Regions from separate parts of the Kosakonia beeri genome, predicted to be linked through region 3. Evidence: predicted binding sites of a transcription regulator. Region 3 holds the regulator's gene; each other region holds the start of a gene.

Region 1 (4,581 bases), 120 kb from region 3:
CGCCAACATTAATTATTCAGGCAGAAGAAGAGCACGTGGTTGATAACCGCATGCTGCAACGCTTCTGCGAAATCCGCGCCGCGGCCGGTCATCCCTGTGAAGGGGGCAAGCCACTTGTCATACAAGGCGCGTACCATGAGATCCTTTTCGAAAAGGACGCCATGCGCTCGGTCGCGCTCAACGCCATCGTCGACTTCTTCGACCGGCATAACTGATGACTTATTGAGGTTAAATTTTCTTATGTACCAGGTTGTTGCATCTGATTTAGATGGCACATTGCTTTCCCCCGACCACACGCTGTCACCTTTCGCTAAAGAGACGTTAAAACTACTGACCACCCGCGGCGTTAATTTTGTTTTCGCAACCGGACGACACCATGTGGATGTCGGGCAAATCCGCGATAACCTGGGCATCAAAGCCTATATGATCACCTCTAACGGCGCGCGCGTACACGATACAGACGGCCGTCTGGTCTTCACCCATAACCTGGATCGCGATATTGCTGCTGATCTGTTTGGCGTGGTGCATAACGAGCCGGACATTATCACTAACGTCTACCGCGACGATGAGTGGTTTATGAACCGCCACCGCCCGGATGAGATGCGTTTCTTCAAAGAAGCGGTGTTTCAGTACGCTCTCTATGAGCCCGGTATGCTGGAGACAGATGGCATCAGCAAAGTCTTTTTTACCTGCGAAAGCCACGAAAAACTGCTGCCGCTGGAACAGGCAATCAATGCGCGCTGGGGCGATCGTGTTAACGTCAGCTTCTCAACACTGACCTGTCTGGAAGTGATGGCTGGCGGCGTGTCGAAAGGCCATGCACTGGAGGCCGTGGCCGGTGCGCTGGGTTACAGCCTGAAAGAGTGTATCGCCTTTGGCGATGGTATGAACGACGCTGAAATGCTGTCGATGGCCGGGAAAGGCTGCATTATGGGTAATGCGCATCAGCGCCTTAAAGAATTGCACCCCGAACTGGAAGTAATCGGCACCAATGCCGATAACGCGGTGCCGAATTATCTGCGCAAACTCTTTCTCGACTGACATTGATAAGTGGTTTTAAAGTGACCACTTGTCAACCAAATACTCAAACTTTGCGCAACTGAGTTCGCTACAATGAGTGCTCACTATTCTGAGAGACATTCATTGTGGCGTTACTGATCATTACCACAATTCTGTGGGCCTTTTCTTTTAGCCTGATTGGCGAATACCTCGCAGGCCATGTCGACAGCTACTTCTCCGTTCTGATGCGCGTGGGACTGGCGGCGCTGGTGTTTTTACCCTTCCTGCGTACGCGCGGGTACAGCCTGAAGACGATCGGCCTGTATATGCTGGTGGGCGCCATGCAGCTGGGCATCATGTATTTGTTCAGCTTCCAGGCCTATCTCTATCTGACGGTGTCGGAATTCCTGTTGTTTACCGTCTTTACGCCGTTATACGTGACGCTGATTTACGACCTGCTGAGCAAACGTGGGCCGCGCTGGAGCTATGCGCTTAGCGCCGGGCTGGCAGTGATTGGCGCAGCCATTATTCGCTATGACAAAGTGAGCGATCACTTCTGGATTGGCCTGATCCTGGTGCAACTGGCGAACATCAGTTTTGCTATTGGCATGGTCGGCTATAAGCGGTTGATGGAGACGCGGCCCATGCCGCAGCATAATGCCTTTGCCTGGTTCTATCTCGGCGCGTTTGTGGTTGCTGTTGTGGCCTGGTTCCTGTTGGGCAATCCGCAAAAACTGCCGACCACCACGTTACAGTGGAGCGTACTGGTATGGCTGGGTGTGGTGGCGTCCGGGTTGGGCTATTTTATGTGGAACTATGGCGCCACGCAGGTGGACGCGGGTACGCTCGGCATTATGAACAATGTGCATGTTCCTGCCGGGTTACTGGTTAACCTCGCTATCTGGCAGGAACAGCCACACTGGCCGGGCTTTATTATTGGTGGGGCGGTGATAATGGCCTCGCTGTGGGTGCATCGGCGTTGGGTCGCTCCGCGCTCCGTACAAACGGCAAATGATCGCAAGCGTGATTCCGCGCTGAGCGAATAAACGCCTCGGTGATCGGCTGGCGCTGCTCGCCATCGCGTACGGCAGCGTACAGCCGGCTCCACAATCCCTCTCCCAGGGTTTTGGTTACTACCAGTCCCTGGCGTTCAAAACTTTCCACCACCCAGTGCGGCAGTGCCGCAATCCCCATCCTCGCGGCAACCATCTGAATTAAGAGCAGAGTGTTATCAACGCTTTTCAGCGACGGGCTGATCCCGGCAGGTTGCAGGAAGTGGCGCCAGATATCAAGACGGCTGCGCTGGACCGGGTAAATCAGCAGCGTTTCGCTGGCAATGTCATCCGGTGTGATACGCGCTTTGGCTGACAGCGGGTGATCGGGCGCCAGCACCAGGCGGACTTCAAAGTCGAACATCGGTGAGTAGTGCAACCCACTGCGCGGCAAAATATCGGAGGTCATGACCAGATCGAGCTCGCCTTGCTGCAGTGCGGGCTGGGGATCAAAGGTCACGCCGGATTTGAAATCCATCTCCACCTGCGGCCAGTGCTGGCGGAAGTTCTCCAGCGCCGGGGTCAGCCACTGGATACAGCTATGACACTCAATGGCGATGCGCAACGTGGTCTGCTGTGGTTCATTGCAGGATTGCAATGCACGGCTGATTTGCGGCAGCACCTGGTTCGCCAGTTGCAGCAGGATCTCCCCTTGTGGGGTAAAACGCAGCGGCTGACTTTTTCGCACAAATAGACGGAAGCCAAGGCGTTGTTCCAGATCGCTGAACTGGTGGGAAAGGGCGGATTGTGTCTGGTGCAGCGTTGCCGCCGCCGCCGCGAGAGACCCGCTGTTCCGTAACGCTTGTAGCGTTTTCAGGTGTTTAATCTCGATCATGAAAGTCCTTCACTCCGGCATGAACAATTTGCGCTTGAGGAATATACAGTACCTTCACAATATGGATGTGTAAACATCTGGACGTCCAAAATCCTTCGTCTTTCGAATTAATGGTGCGTTGGCTTCACTCACGTCCCCCAGTCACTTACTTGAGTAAGCTCCTGGGGCTCCCTGAGTTTGCCGCCTTCCCTTAATCCGAAATCCTTTGGATTAACCTATTGAAGAGGCTAAAAATGACAATTCTTAATCACACCCTCGGTTTCCCTCGCGTTGGCCTGCGTCGCGAGTTGAAAAAAGCGCAAGAAAGCTACTGGGCGGGTAAAGCCACCCGTGAAGAATTACTGGCGACAGGCCGCGAGCTGCGCGCCCGCCACTGGGCGCAGCAACACGCCGCTGGCATCGATCTGCTGCCGGTCGGCGACTTTGCCTGGTACGACCATGTTCTGACCACCAGCCTGCTGTTAGGCAATGTGCCGGCTCGTCATCAGAACACCGACGGCGCTGTGGATATCGATACCCTGTTCCGTATTGGCCGTGGCCGCGCCCCGACCGGCGAGCCGGCGGCAGCGGCGGAAATGACCAAATGGTTTAACACCAATTATCACTACATGGTGCCAGAGTTCAGCAAAGGCCAGCAGTTCAAACTGACCTGGACCCAGTTGCTGGATGAAGTCGACGAAGCGCTGGCGCTTGGCCACAACGTGAAACCGGTTCTGCTTGGCCCGGTCACTTACCTGTGGCTGGGTAAAGTGAAAGGCGAACAGTTTGACCGTTTAAGCTTGTTGCAGGACATTCTGCCGGTATATCAGCAAGTACTTGGCGAGCTGGCGAAACGCGGTATTGAGTGGGTGCAAATTGATGAGCCAGCGCTGGTGCTGGAGCTGCCGCAGGCCTGGCTGGATGCTTATAAACCCGCTTACGAGGCGCTGGCAGGCCAGCTGAAGCTGTTGCTGACCACCTATTTCGAAGGCGTGACGCCGAACCTCGACATCATCGCTGCGCTGCCGGTACAGGGCCTGCATGTTGATCTGGTGCACGGCAAGGACAACGTGGCGGAACTACACCAACGCTTGCCAGCCGACTGGCTGCTGTCCGCTGGTCTGGTGAATGGCCGTAACGTCTGGCGCGCTGATTTGACGGAAAAATATGCCCAGATTAAAGACATCGTTGGTAAACGTGCGCTGTGGGTGGCCTCTTCCTGCTCGCTGTTGCACAGCCCTATCGATCTGAGTGTAGAAACCCGCCTCGATGCTGAAGTGAAAAGCTGGTTTGCCTTCGCGCTGCAAAAATGTGAAGAGCTGGCACTGCTGCGTGATGCGCTGAACAGCGGCAACACCGAAGAATTACAGGCCTGGAGCGCGCCGATTCAGGCTCGTCGCCACTCAACCCGTGTACATAACAGTGCAGTAGCGCAACGCCTGGCCGCCATTACAGCCCAGGACAGCCAGCGTAACAGCCCTTACGCTGAACGCGCCAAAGCACAACGGGCACGTTTTAATCTGCCTGCGTGGCCAACCACCACTATCGGCTCTTTCCCGCAGACCACAGAGATTCGCGGCCTGCGCCTGGACTTCAAAAAAGGCAATCTGGATGCGGGCAACTACCGTACCGGTATCGCTGAGCATATTAAACAGGCGATTGTCGAGCAGGAGCGTCTGGGACTGGATGTGCTGGTTCACGGCGAAGCCGAGCGTA
Region 2 (4,581 bases), 1.2 Mb from region 3:
CTGAATTATACCGCGTGACGCGCCCCGGCGGTCGGGTGGCGTTTACCACACTGGTGGACGATTCTCTGCCGGAGCTGAATCAGGCATGGCAGGCTATCGACAGTGCTCCGCACGCGAACCGCTTTTTAAGTCTTGCTGCGATCCAACAGGCGTTACAGGGCTGGCGTTTCGATGCCGGGACGGAGCGAATCACACTCTGGTTTGACGATGCCGCCAGCGCGCTGCGTTCGCTAAAAGGTATTGGCGCAACACATTTACATGCGGGCAGGCAACAGGGACTGACGCGCGGCAAATTGCAGCGTTTACATCTTGCCTGGCCGCAACAGCAGGGTAAATGCCCGCTGAGTTACCATCTTTTTTGGGGAGTATTAACACGTGACTGAGCGTTATTTTGTCACCGGGACGGACACTGAAGTCGGTAAAACCGTGGCAAGTTGTGCCTTGCTACAAGCGGCGAATTTACGTGGATTACGCAGCGTCGGTTATAAACCGGTAGCCTCCGGCAGCGAGATGACGGCGCAAGGGCTGCGCAATAGCGATGCGCTGGCGCTGCAGTACTACAGCAGCCTGTCACTGGCCTATGATGCCATTAACCCGTACACCTTTGCGGAGCCGACCTCACCGCATATTGTCAGTGCGGATCTCGGGCAACCCATTGAGGCATCGGTGATGTCTGCCGGGCTGCGGCGGCTGGAAATAGACGCCGAATGGCTACTGGTGGAAGGTGCCGGGGGATGGTTCACGCCGTTGTCTGAAACCCTGACCTTTGCCGACTGGGTCGCGGCGGAACAGTTGCCCGTGATCCTCGTGGTAGGGGTCAAGCTGGGCTGTATCAATCACGCCTTGCTGACGGCGCAGGCGGTGCAGCAGGCGGGATTAACGCTGGCCGGCTGGATAGCCAACGATGTGGTCGAGCCGGGCAGGCGCCATGCGGAGTATATGGCAACGCTTCGGCGGATGATCCCGGCACCGTTGATTGGCGAAATCCCGTGGTTTGCCCATGCAGCGGAAAGGGAAAACACAGGCCACTTTCTTGATCTCAGTGTCCTGCGCCCGGCGTCATCCAGTGCGAAAGCATCTGGTCATCCAACTGTTTGATATCCCCCCCGGCGACACTGCGCCCGCGGTGCAGCAGGCAGAAGCGATCGGCGACACGGCGAATAAACGAAAGCTGCTGCTCCGCCAGTAAGACGGTCATGCCGAAGTCCTGGTTGAGGCGCACAATCAGGTTGCCCAGTTTATGCACAAATGCCTGGCCGAGCCCACGCGTCGGTTCGTCCAGGATCAGCAGGCGCGGGTGGGTCACCAGCGCCCGCGCCAGTGCCAGTTGATGCTGGTTATCTTCTGATAATGCCGCGCCGCGCTCTTTTCGTAGCGCATAGAGCTCCGGGAACAGATCGTAAATATCCTGGCTTACGGCGCTGCGTGGCTCACCGCCCGCCAGCATCGCAATGTGCAGATTCTCTTCGATGGTCAACTGTGAAAATATCCGTTTGTCTTGCGGCACATACCCCATGCCGATGGCGCACCGGTGTTCCGCCTGCAGGCTAAGCAGATTACAGGGCGGCGCGCCAGCTTCCTGCCAGATCATGCTGCCACTCTCCACGGGGAGATAACCGGTGATGCAGTTGATGAGGGTGGTTTTGCCCATACCTGGCAACCCAATCACCGAGGTGCAGACGCCTGGGGTTAAATCGAGGTCGATGTTCCACAATGTATGCTGGTTACCGTAATACTGGTTAATTGCACGTAAGCTCAACATGGCCTGTTCCTTATCTCGGTCGGGTGACACTCAAACTCTGCAAAAGGCTTGCCAGAACGGTATAAAGACTTTTTTTTCGGATATGGCCGATCTCGCTGGCATTTAAAACGTGATGAGGAACAATCCCAGCAAAAAATGCTGCACTTTACCGGTGCTTGTAGTGATGAGTTGTGGTGCAGAAAAACCGCAAATTGTGAGGAGGATCGTCCGGGGATCTGGCGCTTCGTTAGCTGAAAATCAGCAAAAAGAAGTGATAAAAATTTTTTAGCGACCCTGATTTGGGACGACATGGGAATTTGGCGGAAGGCGGGGTATACGGCCTGGCGGCAGTTATCCACTATTCCTGTGGATAACCTTGTGTATTAGAGTTAGAAAACGCGTGGCAAGCGAGAAGGGACGCGGCTTGCGCCTGAATTGGTGCGAAACGCGGCTTTTTGTAATTATACTTATATTTCAATGCGTTAAATAAAATCAATGCCTGTAAGAAAAGTGTCATTGGCTGCCACAAAACTTTCACTGGCTGGCTTGACAATTGTTAAAAGAGAAAATCTTCTGGGGATAACCTGCAAGACCTGGTGTTTTATCTTATCCGCGTTGAAATTTTAGCGAGGAACATACCCCAGGCGCATGCGTAGAGCACATAAAGGATTTTGCTACTGTTTTTACATACAGTATTATTTATTGGCAAATCTGCGGAGGGTGAGTAAAATGTGTTACCTGCCCGCTCATTCCTTCATCAGGTAGCCGTTCATGAGTAAACCGTTCAAACTGAATTCCGCTTTTCGCCCGTCCGGCGATCAGCCAGAAGCTATCCGTCGTCTCAAGGAAGGTCTGGAAGACGGTCTCGCCCACCAGACGCTACTTGGCGTAACCGGTTCAGGGAAGACGTTCACCATTGCGAACGTGATTGCCGATCTGCAGCGTCCCACGATGGTGCTGGCACCGAATAAAACGCTGGCCGCCCAGCTGTACGGCGAAATGAAGGAGTTTTTCCCGGATAACGCCGTCGAGTATTTTGTCTCCTACTACGACTACTATCAGCCAGAAGCCTATGTGCCCAGCTCCGACACGTTTATCGAAAAAGACGCCTCGGTAAATGAACATATCGAGCAGATGCGTCTGTCGGCAACCAAAGCCTTGCTGGAGCGGCGCGATGTAGTGGTGGTGGCATCCGTTTCTGCCATTTACGGCCTTGGCGATCCGGATCTGTACCTGAAGATGATGTTGCATTTAACCATCGGCATGATCATCGACCAGCGTTCGATTCTGCGCCGGCTGGCTGAGCTGCAATATACCCGTAACGACCAGGCTTTTCAGCGCGGCACTTTCCGCGTACGTGGCGAAGTAATCGATATTTTCCCGGCAGAATCGGACGATCTGGCGCTGCGTGTGGAGCTGTTCGACGAAGAGGTGGAACGCCTGTCGCTGTTTGATCCGCTGACCGGCCATGTGGAAGCTACCGTACAGCGTTTCACGGTCTACCCCAAAACACACTATGTGACGCCGCGTGAGCGGATAGTACAGGCGATGGAGGAGATCAAAGACGAGCTTGCCGATCGCCGTAAATCGCTGCTGGCGAATAATAAACTGCTTGAAGAACAGCGCCTTAGCCAGCGTACTCAGTTTGACCTGGAAATGATGAACGAGCTGGGTTACTGCTCCGGTATTGAAAACTACTCCCGTTATCTCTCCGGGCGTGGGCCGGGCGAACCGCCGCCGACGCTGTTTGATTATCTGCCTGCGGATGGTTTGCTGGTAATCGATGAATCGCACGTGACCATCCCGCAAATTGGCGGCATGTACCGTGGCGACCGGGCGCGCAAAGAAACGCTGGTGGAGTATGGCTTCCGTCTGCCCTCCGCGCTGGACAACCGCCCGTTGAAATTTGAGGAGTTTGAAGCGCTGGCGCCGCAATCCATCTACGTCTCGGCGACGCCGGGGAATTACGAATTGGAAAAATCTGGCGATGATGTTGTTGATCAGGTGGTGCGTCCGACCGGACTGCTCGATCCGGTGATTGAAGTGCGCCCGGTGGCAACACAGGTCGATGATCTGCTGTCGGAAATCCGTAAGCGTGTGCAAATTAACGAACGCGTACTGGTCACCACGCTGACCAAGCGTATGGCAGAAGATTTAACCGAATACCTTGAAGAGCACGGCGAGCGCGTTCGCTACCTGCACTCCGATATCGACACTGTCGAACGTATGGAAATTATCCGCGATCTGCGTCTGGGCGAGTTTGATGTGCTGGTGGGCATCAACTTACTGCGCGAAGGGCTGGATATGCCGGAAGTTTCGCTGGTGGCGATTCTGGATGCCGACAAAGAAGGGTTCCTGCGTTCTGAACGCTCGCTTATTCAGACCATTGGCCGCGCGGCGCGTAATATCAACGGTAAGGCGATCCTCTACGGCGATAAAATCACGCCATCAATGGCGAAAGCGATAGGTGAAACTGAACGTCGTCGCGAGAAACAACAGCGCTATAACGAAGAGCACGGCATTACACCGCAAGGCCTGAATAAAAAAGTAGTGGATATTCTGGCACTGGGCGAAGGGCTGGCGAAAACGCGTGCGAAAGGGCGTGGTAAATCGCGCACGCCGGCTCAGGTAGAAGCGGCTGAACTGGCGCTGACGCCGAAAGCGCTACAACAGAAAATCCACGAGCTGGAAGGGCAAATGATGCAGCATGCGCAGAATCTTGAGTTCGAAGAGGCCGCAAAAGTTCGCGATCAGTTGCATCAACTGCGCGATCTGTTCATTGCCGCTTCATAACTTGCTCTCTGTCACACTTTACGCTGATTCCGCCGGGCCAGCTTAAT
Region 3 (4,581 bases):
CGATCGCTGCGGGTCTGTGAAAGAGGAACAGGCGGAGGGCGTTGAGGATATTATGCACGCACTGGCGGCAAAGATGGGCTTTGCACTGCGTCACAATGTTCTGGAAGCACATGGCTTATGTGCGGCCTGTGTGGAAGTAGAATCCTGCCGTCATCCCGATCATTGTCATCATGATCACAGCATAATGGTGAAGAGAAAACCACGCTAAGCGCGATCTTAGATTAATAACGGGATGATACTCTGAATGTTCTGAGTTCACCAAAAGCTGGGAGGTACATCCATGTACCGTTGGGCAGGAGCCGTCAGAGGGTTAACACATTGAGGGTCAGTGTTGTCGGCTACCAGCGATAATCGTTACGCGTTTCCCAGTCTTTCACTTCATTCTCGGCCTGGTCTTTCGCGTAACCGTAACGTTCCTGGATTTTCCCAACCAGTTGATCACGTTTACCTTCAATGACGGTCATATCGTCATCGGTAAGTTTGCCCCATTTCTCTTTAACAGTACCTTTAAACTGTTTCCAGTTACCGCCGACTTCGTCTTTATTCATCATTGACTCCTTATCGTTCGGTTAAAAGTTACGTTCTCGTTGTGTTGAACGTACTGATAATTGTAGTCAGGAATATCGACCTTCGGGATACATTCGGAATCTTTAACCATCCAGGGCATTCCGGACAGTGGAAACGAGGCGAGAGTCATTATTAAAAATCGAGGAGAATAAAGAGCGATAAGCGCTGTCAGGAATGCCTAGTGTCAGAAAACCAGCTGCCGTTGCGCCAGTGACGCCGCCACAGCCACGCCAGTGTTAGCCCACGTAGCGCCAGAAACACCGCCAGCGATAACCACAGAGCATGATTACCCAGCACGGGGAGGGTCAGCAGCGTCAGGGCAAACCCTGCGGCAGCAACAGCCATACTGTTTCGCATCTCCGCTCCTCGCGTCGCGCCGACAAACATGCCATCCAGCAGATAACACCACACGCCGACCACCGGCAGGATCACCTGCCAGAACAGATAGAGCCCGGCCAATTGTTGCAACGCGGGCAGCGAGGTCAGCAGTGCAATGAGGTGCTTCCCTGCCAGCGCATAGAACATCGCAAAAGCCAGCGCTACCAAACCGGCCTGACGGCAAGCCGCATGCCAGACATGCATTAACTGGCTACCGTCTCTGGCTCCGTACGCCTGCCCGGAATGGGCTTCTACTGCGTAAGCGAAGCCATCCAGCGCGTAGGCAGTGAAGGTCAAAAACATCATCAGCACGGCATTCGCCGCCACCGTCTCGGGCCCCAGCCGCGCACCAAAAACGGTAATGGAGCCAAAACAGAGCTGGAGCAGTAAAGAGCGCAGCATAATATCGCGATTTAGCGACAGTAACCGCCTGACACCACCACGCCAGGCCTGGCGCAGCATCGGAATCGTTATGCCATGCATAATCAGTACGCGCCGCGCCATAAGCAACCCAATGACAAATGTCGCATATTCCGCGACCGCGGTTGCCAGCGCTGCGCCCTGCACATTCATGTGCAGCCCCATCACCAGCCAGACATCAAGCACAATGTTCAGCGCATTGCCCACCACCAGCAATATCACCGGAGCACGAGCATACTGCACGCCTAACAACCACCCCAGCAGTACCAGATTACCCAGCGATGCCGGCGCGCTTAGCCACCGGATCTCCAGGAAGCGCCGCGCCTGTTCCAGTACAGCCTCACTGCCACCAGTGATGTGCAATGCAAGATCGATTAACGGCGTACGCAGCATGGCAATTAGCACACCGACGACCAGAGCCAGCAGCAGTGGCTGGATCAGTGCGCGGGCCAGTGCAGAAGTGTCACGGGCACCAAACGCCTGTGCTGTAAGGCCGGTCGTGCTCATGCGCAGAAACAACAGCAGCATAAACAGAAAACTGGTTGCCGTTGCGCCAATCGCCACACCGCCAAGATAGACAGGGCTGTCGAGATGACCGATCACTGCTGTATCCACCAGCCCCAACAGCGGGACAGTGATATTGGAGACGATCATCGGCAGCGCAAGTCGCCATAGCGCTTTATCGGAGGCACTTAACAATGACATAGCCGTGTAGGAATCAGTCGGGGAGAAAGGTTTTACGCTGCGGAGCGTATAACAGCACCGCAGCACATAAGCGGGGCGTTACAGCCACTGCCCATTGCGAATGACACCGACCGCCAGACCTTCAATGGTGAAGTTTTGATCGCGCAGGTCAACCACAATTGGGGTGAATTCGCTGTTTTCCGGTAACAATTCTACGGTGTTACCGTGTTTTTTGAGGCGTTTTACCGTGACTTCGTCTTCAATACGCGCCACCACAACCTGGCCGTTACGCACATCCTGCGTTTTATGCACGGCCAACAGGTCGCCATCCATAATGCCAATGTCTTTCATCGACATCCCGCTAACGCGCAACAAGAAGTCCGCATGCGGTTTAAAAAGTGAGGGATCAACCTGATAGTGACCTTCAATATGCTGCTGTGCCAGTAACGGTTCGCCCGCAGCAACACGCCCGACCAGCGGCAAACCTTGATCTTCTTCTTCTCCGAGCAGCAGGCGAAGACCGCGCGATGCGCCGGAAACTATTTCAATTACCCCTTTACGCGCAAGCGCTTTGAGGTGTTCTTCAGCCGCATTTGGGGAACGGAACCCCAATTGTTGTGCGATTTCCGCACGCGTCGGTGGCATACCGGTTTGATTGATGCGTTCGCGGATGAGATCGAACACCTCTTGCTGCCTGGCCGTTAAAGCTTTCATTCCGCCCCCTGGGTGTATATACAGTGATGCTGTGAGTATATACAGTTAAAGGCGATTTTGGAACCAAATTTAAGCAAAAAACCAGGCTCTTAACGAATTCCGGAAGCATTATCGAAAATATGACCAAAGCAACGAGATCCAGGTAAACAGCGCCAACAGGATAGACATCAGCACGGCGGCAGAGCCCATGTCCTTCGCACGCCCCGAAAGCTCATGGAATTCGGTACCAATTCGATCGACGACCGCTTCAATCGCACTATTCAGGATTTCCACAATCATCACCAGAGAAACCGAACCAATCAGTAACACGCGCGTGATCGCGTCAATATCAAGCCAGCAGGCGATAATAATGGCCAGCGTCACTGCAATCGCTTCCTGGCGAAACGCCGCTTCATTTACCCATGCAGCGCGCACCCCTTTCCAGGAATAACCGGCAGCTTTAATGATCCGGGTTAATCCAGTGGTATTATTAGCCATGAAAAAGAACCTTTTTATGTAATGAGCGTCAATGTCTATGTAAGCACGCAGCGGTACAACAGAAATTATGCGCGCTTTCTGATATTCTTTGCGGCGCAATGGCACTATTAACCAGAGGCTTTACATCCTTTATGTCCGGCTGGCCACGAATTTACTACAAATTACTGAATTTACCATTAAGCGTGCTGGTAAAAAGTAAATCGATCCCCGCAGAACCTGCACAGGAACTGGGTCTCGATACGTCACGCCCCATCATGTACGTGCTGCCTTACAACTCTAAGGCGGACTTACTGACACTCCGCGCACAATGCCTGGCACATGAGTTGCCAGACCCGCTGGAACCGCTGGAAATCGACGGCGCGCTCCTGCCGCGCTACGTGTTCATTCACGGCGGACCGCGTGTATTCACCTATTACACGCCGAAAGAAGAGTCCATCAAACTGTTTCACGACTATCTGGATTTACACCGCAGCCATCCAGACCTGGATGTGCAAATGGTGCCTGTGTCGGTGATGTTTGGCCGCTCGCCTGGGCGTGAAAAAGGTGAGGTGAATCCGCCGTTGCGCATGCTTAACGGCATTCAGAAATTCTTCGCTGTCTCCTGGCTGGGTCGCGACAGCTTTGTGCGCTTCTCGCCGCCAGTTTCCCTGCGTCGCATGGCGACTGAACACGGCACAGACAAAATTATCGCGCAGAAACTGGCACGTGTCGCCCGTATGCACTTTGCCCGCCAGCGTCTGGCCGCTGTAGGGCCGCGCCTGCCTGCCCGTCAGGATCTGTTTAATAAGCTGCTTTCATCCAAAGCGATTGCCAGGGCAGTTGAAGACGAAGCGCGCAGCAAGAAAATCTCACACGATAAAGCGCAGCAAAACGCGATAGCCCTGATGGAAGAGGTCGCGGCGAACTTCTCGTATGAGATGATCCGTCTGACAGACCGTATCCTCGGCTTTACCTGGAACCGCCTTTATCAGGGCATTAACGTGCACAACGCCGAGCGTGTGCGCCAGCTAGCTCATGATGGCCATGAAATTGTCTATGTACCCTGCCACCGAAGCCATATGGATTATTTGCTGCTGTCCTATGTGCTTTACCATCAGGGACTGGTGCCGCCGCACATTGCTGCAGGCATTAACCTGAATTTCTGGCCAGCCGGGCCGATTTTCCGTCGGCTGGGGGCGTTCTTTATTCGTCGTACCTTCAAGGGCAATAAGCTCTATTCCACCGTGTTCCGCGAATATCTGGGCGAGCTGTTCAGTCGTGGCTACTCCGTGGAGTACTTCGTGGAGGGCGGTCGTTCGCGTACCGGGCGTTTACTGGATCCGAAAACCGGTACACTGTCGA

What was found. The regulator LexA, encoded in region 3, represses DNA repair genes until DNA is damaged. The targets are predictions, from matches to a motif close to TNCTGTATGTACATACAGNA.
Region 1: a site for LexA is predicted at 2,918-2,937, ahead of metR (HTH-type transcriptional regulator MetR). Genes of this name have one in related genera too.
Region 2: a site for LexA is predicted at 2,417-2,436, ahead of uvrB (excinuclease ABC subunit UvrB). Genes of this name have one in related genera too.

The regions. Positions count from the first base shown of each region.
Region 1 covers NZ_CM135106.1:4,691,191-4,695,771, reverse strand. The annotation lists gene pldB (lysophospholipase L2) at 1-215, shown strand, start outside; gene yigL (sugar/pyridoxal phosphate phosphatase YigL) at 241-1,041, shown strand; gene ACUY4S_RS22185 (carboxylate/amino acid/amine transporter) at 1,146-2,045, shown strand; gene metR (HTH-type transcriptional regulator MetR) at 1,933-2,886, opposite strand; gene metE (5-methyltetrahydropteroyltriglutamate--homocysteine S-methyltransferase) at 3,120-4,581, shown strand, end outside.
Region 2 covers NZ_CM135106.1:3,338,153-3,342,733, reverse strand. The annotation lists gene bioC (malonyl-ACP O-methyltransferase BioC) at 1-383, shown strand, start outside; gene bioD (dethiobiotin synthase) at 376-1,098, shown strand; gene ACUY4S_RS15835 (ABC transporter ATP-binding protein) at 1,040-1,762, opposite strand; gene uvrB (excinuclease ABC subunit UvrB) at 2,513-4,534, shown strand.
Region 3 covers NZ_CM135106.1:4,567,303-4,571,883, forward strand. The annotation lists gene zur (zinc uptake transcriptional repressor Zur) at 1-208, shown strand, start outside; gene ACUY4S_RS21625 (CsbD family protein) at 339-548, opposite strand; gene dinF (MATE family efflux transporter DinF) at 736-2,070, opposite strand; gene lexA (transcriptional repressor LexA) at 2,149-2,763, opposite strand; gene ACUY4S_RS21640 (diacylglycerol kinase) at 2,872-3,240, opposite strand; gene plsB (glycerol-3-phosphate 1-O-acyltransferase PlsB) at 3,372-4,581, shown strand, end outside.